3 regions of the Fictibacillus sp. 5RED26 genome follow, and region 3 is predicted to be linked to each of the others. Evidence: riboswitches for the same ligand, from Rfam matches in the RefSeq annotation. Region 3 holds a riboswitch; each other region holds the start of a gene.
The links. A riboswitch is a leader RNA that binds a small molecule or an ion and turns the genes downstream of it on or off. The one in region 3 is predicted to bind lysine.

Region 1: linked by a shared signal. The riboswitch ahead of IHV10_RS16810 (Na+/H+ antiporter NhaC family protein) and the one ahead of IHV10_RS15405 (aspartate kinase) in region 3 are both predicted to bind lysine.
Region 2: linked by a shared signal. The riboswitch ahead of lysA (diaminopimelate decarboxylase) and the one ahead of IHV10_RS15405 (aspartate kinase) in region 3 are both predicted to bind lysine.

What each region holds. Positions count from the first base shown of each region.
Region 1 covers NZ_JACZDU010000004.1:382,500-384,776, reverse strand. The annotation lists gene yunB (sporulation protein YunB) at 1-576, shown strand, start outside; lysine riboswitch at 681-863, shown strand; gene IHV10_RS16810 (Na+/H+ antiporter NhaC family protein) at 1,006-2,277, shown strand, end outside.
Region 2 covers NZ_JACZDU010000003.1:268,674-270,950, reverse strand. The annotation lists gene IHV10_RS14160 (spore germination protein) at 1-749, shown strand, start outside; lysine riboswitch at 809-985, shown strand; gene lysA (diaminopimelate decarboxylase) at 1,080-2,277, shown strand, end outside.
Region 3 covers NZ_JACZDU010000004.1:105,018-107,294, forward strand. The annotation lists gene IHV10_RS15405 (aspartate kinase) at 9-1,247, opposite strand; lysine riboswitch at 1,410-1,598, opposite strand; gene uvrC (excinuclease ABC subunit UvrC) at 1,664-2,277, opposite strand, start outside.

The DNA of each region.
Region 1 (2,277 bases), 280 kb from region 3:
AATGTCGTCTTTGCTGGAATCAATCAGAGTGTAGTCAACCAGGTTGCCAACCAGTCACAAAAAGTCGTTCAAAAATACCTGAAGGAAATAGAAGAAGGAAAAGCACACGAAGTAATAACCAATGATGAGTTAGGAATAACAGCCTATAAGAACGAACCGGGTGTTATTATGGAAATACCTCTTGGGCAAGCAACAAGAAACTCTCTCCTAGCTAACTTAGGGCCGAAAATTCCTATAAAATTTATGTTGATTGGTGAAGCGAACACAGATATCGAAGAGAAAATAGAGAATTCAGGGATCAACAATACGTGGATCAATATTGATATTGTAGTCACAGTGAAAACGAGGATCGTTATTCCTTTTGCGACAGAAACGACAGTTGTAAAAAGACCAATAAAGATAACAGCACAGTTTATTAAAGGGGAAGTCCCTGTCTATTATAATCAATCTGGAGATCCTATTCAGCCGACTGTGCCGATTACACCAGACTTAAAAGAAAAGGAATCTCATGATGAATTGGAGCCTTCTGAAGATAGTCCATCAGAAGACACAAGTGGGGAAGAAGCAGCAGAATAAATATATTTCCTTCATTTAACAAATCCTGTTTAGGTTGACCATTCGTCCTAGTTTGTTATAATTGAAATTGAATTTAAAATTTTATATGTCTTTAAGCCTATCACCGATGGGGTAGAGGAGCGGATTTTATAAGTACTTTTTCAGAGAGTGACGTCTGTGAAGAAAAAGGAAAGGAACTTCCGCCGAAGCAAAAGTAAACCGTCTGTTCACTTTTGCTGGGTTTACACTAAACAAGTGTAAAACTGTCACTGCTTGGGAATTAAAAGCAGTGGAGGACTACTGATCGATGAGGAAAACCATAAATTACTTAAGTGATTGATAGCAGGTTATTTCCTTGTCTATTGATCGCTTTTTATTTTGTCCTTTTTTCCTCAACGTCCTGTAAGAACTCCTCAATATCGATGGCTAAATAAAAGAAGGAGGAACATCATGGAATTTGAGAATTCGATTTATTCGTTAATACCACCCGTATTGGCAATCTTGATGGTTGTTCTAACACGAAGAGTGTTAGTCTCATTAGGAGCTGGGATCCTAGCGGGAGCCCTATTGCTTCACGATTTTAGTATTGTGGCTACACTGAAAGAAATTGGTACGATTGTGAAAGGGCACTTTATTTCAGACGGTGCATTAAATGAGTGGAATGTTTATATTCTTCTGTTCTTATTAATCTTAGGAATGATGACGAGCATTATCTCTTTAGCAGGTGGAAGCCGAGCTTTTGGAGAGTGGGCCATTTCTAGAGTGAAAACGAGAAGAGGTGCACAGCTTTTAACGGTTGTGTTTGGACTCGTCATTTTTATTGATGACTATTTTAATTCGTTGGCTGTCGGAAATGTAAGTAGACCTATTACTGACCGACATCGCATCTCGCGTGCGAAACTGGCATATTACCTTGATTCAACTGCAGCGCCAGTGTGTGTAATCTCACCTGTTTCAAGTTGGGGCGCGTACATTATCGGTATTATCGGAACGATCTTTGCTACACATGAGATCACAAATATGTCTGCGTTTAGTGCTTTTATTCAAATGATTCCAATGAATTTTTATGCAGTGTTTGCGTTAATCCTAGTATTTGCTGTAGCGTATTTTCAACTTGATTTTGGACCGATGAAAAAACATGAGGAAACAGCTCTTGCTACAGGAGAAGTGATTGCAGCTGATAAAAAAGCTGCAATCGGAGAAGGTATTAAGCTCGAAGAAAGTGACAAAGGAAAAGTAGGAGACCTTGTTTGGCCAATCGTAATCTTGATTATTTCTACGGTTGGATTCATGATCTATACAGGTATTCAAAATGTGAAGGGGCTAGAAGAACCAACGGCCATCACACTTTTATCTATTTTTGAGAATACCGATGTACCAAAATCATTAGTATATGGTGGTCTGCTTGGTTTAGCTTCTGCTATATTGTTCTTCCTTCCAAAGAAGATGGGTGCTGCATCCTTAGGAAAAGGACTGGGACGCGGTATTCAGTCTATGATCGGTGCTGTTACGATCTTGCTTTTTGCATGGACGATCATCTCTATCATCGATAGCTTAGGAACAGGGACGTATCTAGCAGGGTTAGTTGATCAGCATATGAATTTAGCTTATCTGCCGTTTGTTCTTTTTGTACTGTCAGGGCTAATGGCTTTTGCGACAGGAACTTCATGGGGTACATTTGGAGTAATGCTGCCGATCGCAGCAGAAATTTCAGCTTCTACA
Region 2 (2,277 bases), on a different contig from region 3:
TTGCTGCACAGCACTTGATGGAAGGTCATGTATTAATCATCACAGATACATCGCCAAGTGTTATCATCACACCTACTACACTCTTTCATCACGTACAGCATGCAGAAGAGTTTAGGCAGACTCCATTTATAGGTGCTTTTTTAAGATGGACCCGCTTTACAGGTATGATGGCTTCAGTATTCTTAGTACCGATGTGGCTTTTGTTTTCGATGGAAGAGCAATTATTACCGCCTTTCATTGATTTTATCGGTCCGAATAAACACACGAACATCCCACTGTTTCTTCAGATAATCTTTGCGGAGATCGGGATTGATATCTTAAGGCTCGCGGCCATCCATACACCGAGTGCACTATCGACCGCCATGGGTCTGATCGCAGCCGTATTGATCGGGCAGATCGCAATAGATGTAGGATTATTCGTACCTGAAGTTATTCTATATGTTGCGATAGCGGCGATCGGATCCTTCTCCACACCAAGTTATGAGCTGAGTATCGCAAACAAAGTCCTGCGGCTTTTCTTGATTGCGATGGTTATGTTGTTTAAAGTGCCAGGATTTATTATCGGATTCACATTGTTGGTTCTCTATATGGCAACGATCAAAAATTTGAACACACCTTACTTGTGGCCGCTCTTACCGTTTAATCCAAAAGCGTTTCTACAGATTGTCGTTCGAATAGCTGTTCCGCTATCAAAAGTTCGACCTAGCATTGTACATCCGCAGAACACCAAAAAACAGCCAACTAATTAATCTGTCCCTTGCTGATTGTTGAAAATTGTGTTAAATTCATAACTAATTAAATATGCCTCATATGAGGTAGAGGCGCAAAACGAATGAGTAGCATATGGAGTTCATGGATGACGATGAAATATGTTGAAAGGTCAATTTGCCGAAGTGTAAAAAGAGTTCCATCTCTTTTTATGCTGGGCCGTTGCTGAACAAGCAACGGACTGTCACTACAACTGTAGTGGAGAGCTATTCCGACATGAGGGTACGGTTTTTGACAGCCTGCCTTAGTTGCGGCTGTCTTTTGTATTTGTCGGGATTGAATTCTCTATCAACAACGAGAGGGGATTACTTGTGAATTTACACGGAACATCAAAAATTGGAGATAATCAACATCTATGGATCGGTGGTTTAGATACGGTAGATCTAGCGAAAAAATACGGAACACCGCTATATTTGTATGATTTGTCCTTGATTAAAAATAGAGCAAGAGGCTTTAAAAAAGCATTCGAGGGAAATGGGGTAGGATATCAAGTAGCATATGCCTCAAAAGCCTTTTCTTCCATCGCCATGTTTCAGCTTATCGAACAGGAAGGATTAAGTCTGGATGTAGTTTCAGGTGGAGAACTTTATACGGCACTTCAAGCTGAATTTCCACCTGAAAGAATTCATTTTCATGGAAACAACAAGAGCTTAGCAGAATTAGAATTTGCACTTACCGCTGGAGTCGGTTGTATTGTAGTAGATAACTTTCATGAGATCTCCTTATTAAAAATGCTGAGCAGCAAGCTTAGCAAAAAAGTAGACATCTTACTGCGTTTAACTCCAGGAATTGAAGCCCATACCCATGATTACATCATTACAGGTCAGGAAGACTCTAAGTTTGGATTTGATTTAGGGAATGGTCAAGGAAACAGAGCACTTCAAGAAGTACTTGCATTTGAAGGCTTTCGCGTTTTAGGGATTCATTGTCATATTGGATCTCAAATCTTTGAAACAGAAGGATTCACTCTGGCGATTGAAAAGTTGTTCGGCCATTTTAAAAAGTGGGAAGAAAACTTTAACTATTTTCCAAGTGTCGTAAATCTTGGAGGCGGATTTGGTATTCAATATACGTCAGAGGATACACCGCTTTCTCCTGAACAATACGTTACGGCCATGATTGAAGAAGTGAAGAAACAGATGATTCACTTTGAAGGGAAAGATCTGCCTGAACTTTGGATTGAACCAGGACGTTCACTCGTAGGTGATGCGGGTACAACGATCTATTCGATCGGCTCTCAAAAAGAGATCGAAGGAGTTAGGCATTATGTGTCCATTGATGGTGGGATGACAGATAACATTCGTCCTGCACTCTATCAAGCTAAATATGAAGCATTCGTAGCGAATAAGATGAACGAAGAACCAACACAAACCGTTTCGATCGCAGGAAAATGCTGTGAGAGTGGCGACATGTTAATCTGGGATATTGAACTTCCTGAAGTTTGTGATAACGACTTATTAGCCGTTTCATGTACGGGAGCTTACGGTTATAGTATGGCGAGCAATTATA
Region 3 (2,277 bases):
GTTTGGTCTTATGTGTTCTGAACGGGAACACGAGCATCTAGCTCAAACACATCATGCAGCGTTTCTATCGACTTAATCATATCTTCTTGTTTCACGACGGTTGATACTTTAATCTCAGAAGTGCTTACCATTTTTATCATAATATCTTCGTCTGAGAGAGCTTTAAACATTTTAGCGGCAACGCCAGGATTTGAGATCATGCCTGAGCCAACGATTGACACTTTTGCAAGACCTTGTTCATAACTGATCGATTCGAATCCTAATTTCCCTTGATGCGCAGCAAGTACTTCTTGTGTAGCAGATAATGAGTTTGATTCAATCGAGAACGAAATATTCGTTTTTTCTTCATTTAGGACATTCTGAATGATGATGTCTACATTGATGCCGTTCGATGCCAAAATAGTAAACAGTTCCGCTAACGCGTGTATTTCATTGGGAACTGAAGAGACCGTAATTTTTGTTATGTTTCCTTCAAACGCAAGACCTCTAACCATTAAATTTTGTTCCATAGACACTTCCTCCTCAACTAATGTTCCACGTTCTTCACTCATGCTAGATCTTACTTCTAATGTAATACTATAGTTTTTAGCAAACTCAACCGCTCTCGGATGTAAAACGCCAGCACCAAGGTTCGCCATCTCTAACATCTCATCATAAGAGATCGAAGGTAGTTTTCTAGCTGAATCCACTACACGCGGATCCGTCGTATATACACCCGTCACATCGGTATAGATGTCACATCGATCGGCTTTTAAAGCTGCCGCTAGCGCAACGGCTGTTGTATCAGATCCACCTCTGCCAAGCGTTGCAATATCCTTTGTTTCAGGAATCAGCCCTTGAAAACCTGCGACAACCACGATATGGCCATCTTTTAATAGAGAAGACACGCGCTCTGAATCGATGTCTAGTATTCTTGCATTTGAAAAGGCATCTTCGGTTTGAATACCCGCTTGCCATCCTGTTAATGATTGAGCTTTATATCCTTCTTGATGCAGAGCCATCGTCAATAGGGCGATCGTAATCTGTTCACCCGTCGTAAGTAGCATATCCATTTCCCGTTTAGAAGGGTTCTGACTGATATCTGTAGCAAGCTTTACGAGTTCATCCGTTGTTTTGCCCATCGCTGAAACCACAACCACGACTTCATTTCCTGCATCTACTTCATGGATGATTCGTTTTGCAACATTTTGTATTCGCTCAACTGAGCCTACACTAGTTCCACCAAATTTTTGAACGATTCTCCCCATATACTCCAATCCCTTCTTGTTGTAAGATTCTATCTCTATTATTAGAAGACTTTGTTGACGGTGCACGTATACCTTCTTTTTTTGAAAGTAAATACAAAAAAGCAACAATAAGGAAAAACCCTATTGTTGCTATAATCCGTAGCAAGCCAAGTTTGTTCCCCCTCGTGAGATAGTCCTCCACACAAACCCTGGGGGGACTTGTGTGACAGCTCTGTATTTCTTCAATACAGGTCCAGCATAAAAGGCTAGAAGTCCTTTTACACTTCGGCAAGAATCCCCTTTCCACCATCATCACTAGAGCTTCTTCTCTTCAGATGGGTTACTATTGGTTCCTGCTCCTCTACCATCACTTCATACGAAGCATGGCATATTTATAAAGTTGGATTTATTTTAACAAAGTTACTCAATAGCTGCAACTACTCATTTGATAAAAATGCTTTTTCAATAAGCTCGGCTACTGGTTTAGGCACACCTGCTGCTTGAATCTCATCAACAGAAGCTTCTTTTAACTTTTTTAACGATCCAAAGTGGCGAAGCAGCATCTTTTTGCGTTTGTCACCGATTCCAGCGATGCTGTCTAATGTTGATTCGAACATGCTTTTAGAGCGAACTTTTCGATGGAAGGAGATCGCGAACCTGTGAACTTCATCTTGAATTCGTTGCAGAAGATAGAATTCCTGACTGTTTCTAGGCAAGTGTATCATTTCAGGAGGATCCCCAATCCAAAGCTGTGAGGTTCTATGCTTTTCATCTTTTGATAGACCTGCTACTGGAATAAATAAGTTAAGCTCGTTCTCTAATACATCTTGAGCCGCAGATATTTGCCCTTTTCCGCCATCGATCAGAATAAGACTAGGAAGCTCTCCTTCTTCTCTCAATAGTCTTGTATATCTTCTGCGAACAACTTCCTTCATGGAAGCATAATCATCTGGACCTTCCACAGATTTGATCTTATATTTTCGATAATCCTTTTTGTACGGTTTTCCGTCAACAAAAACAACCATGGCAGAAACAGGGTCTGTTCCATGAA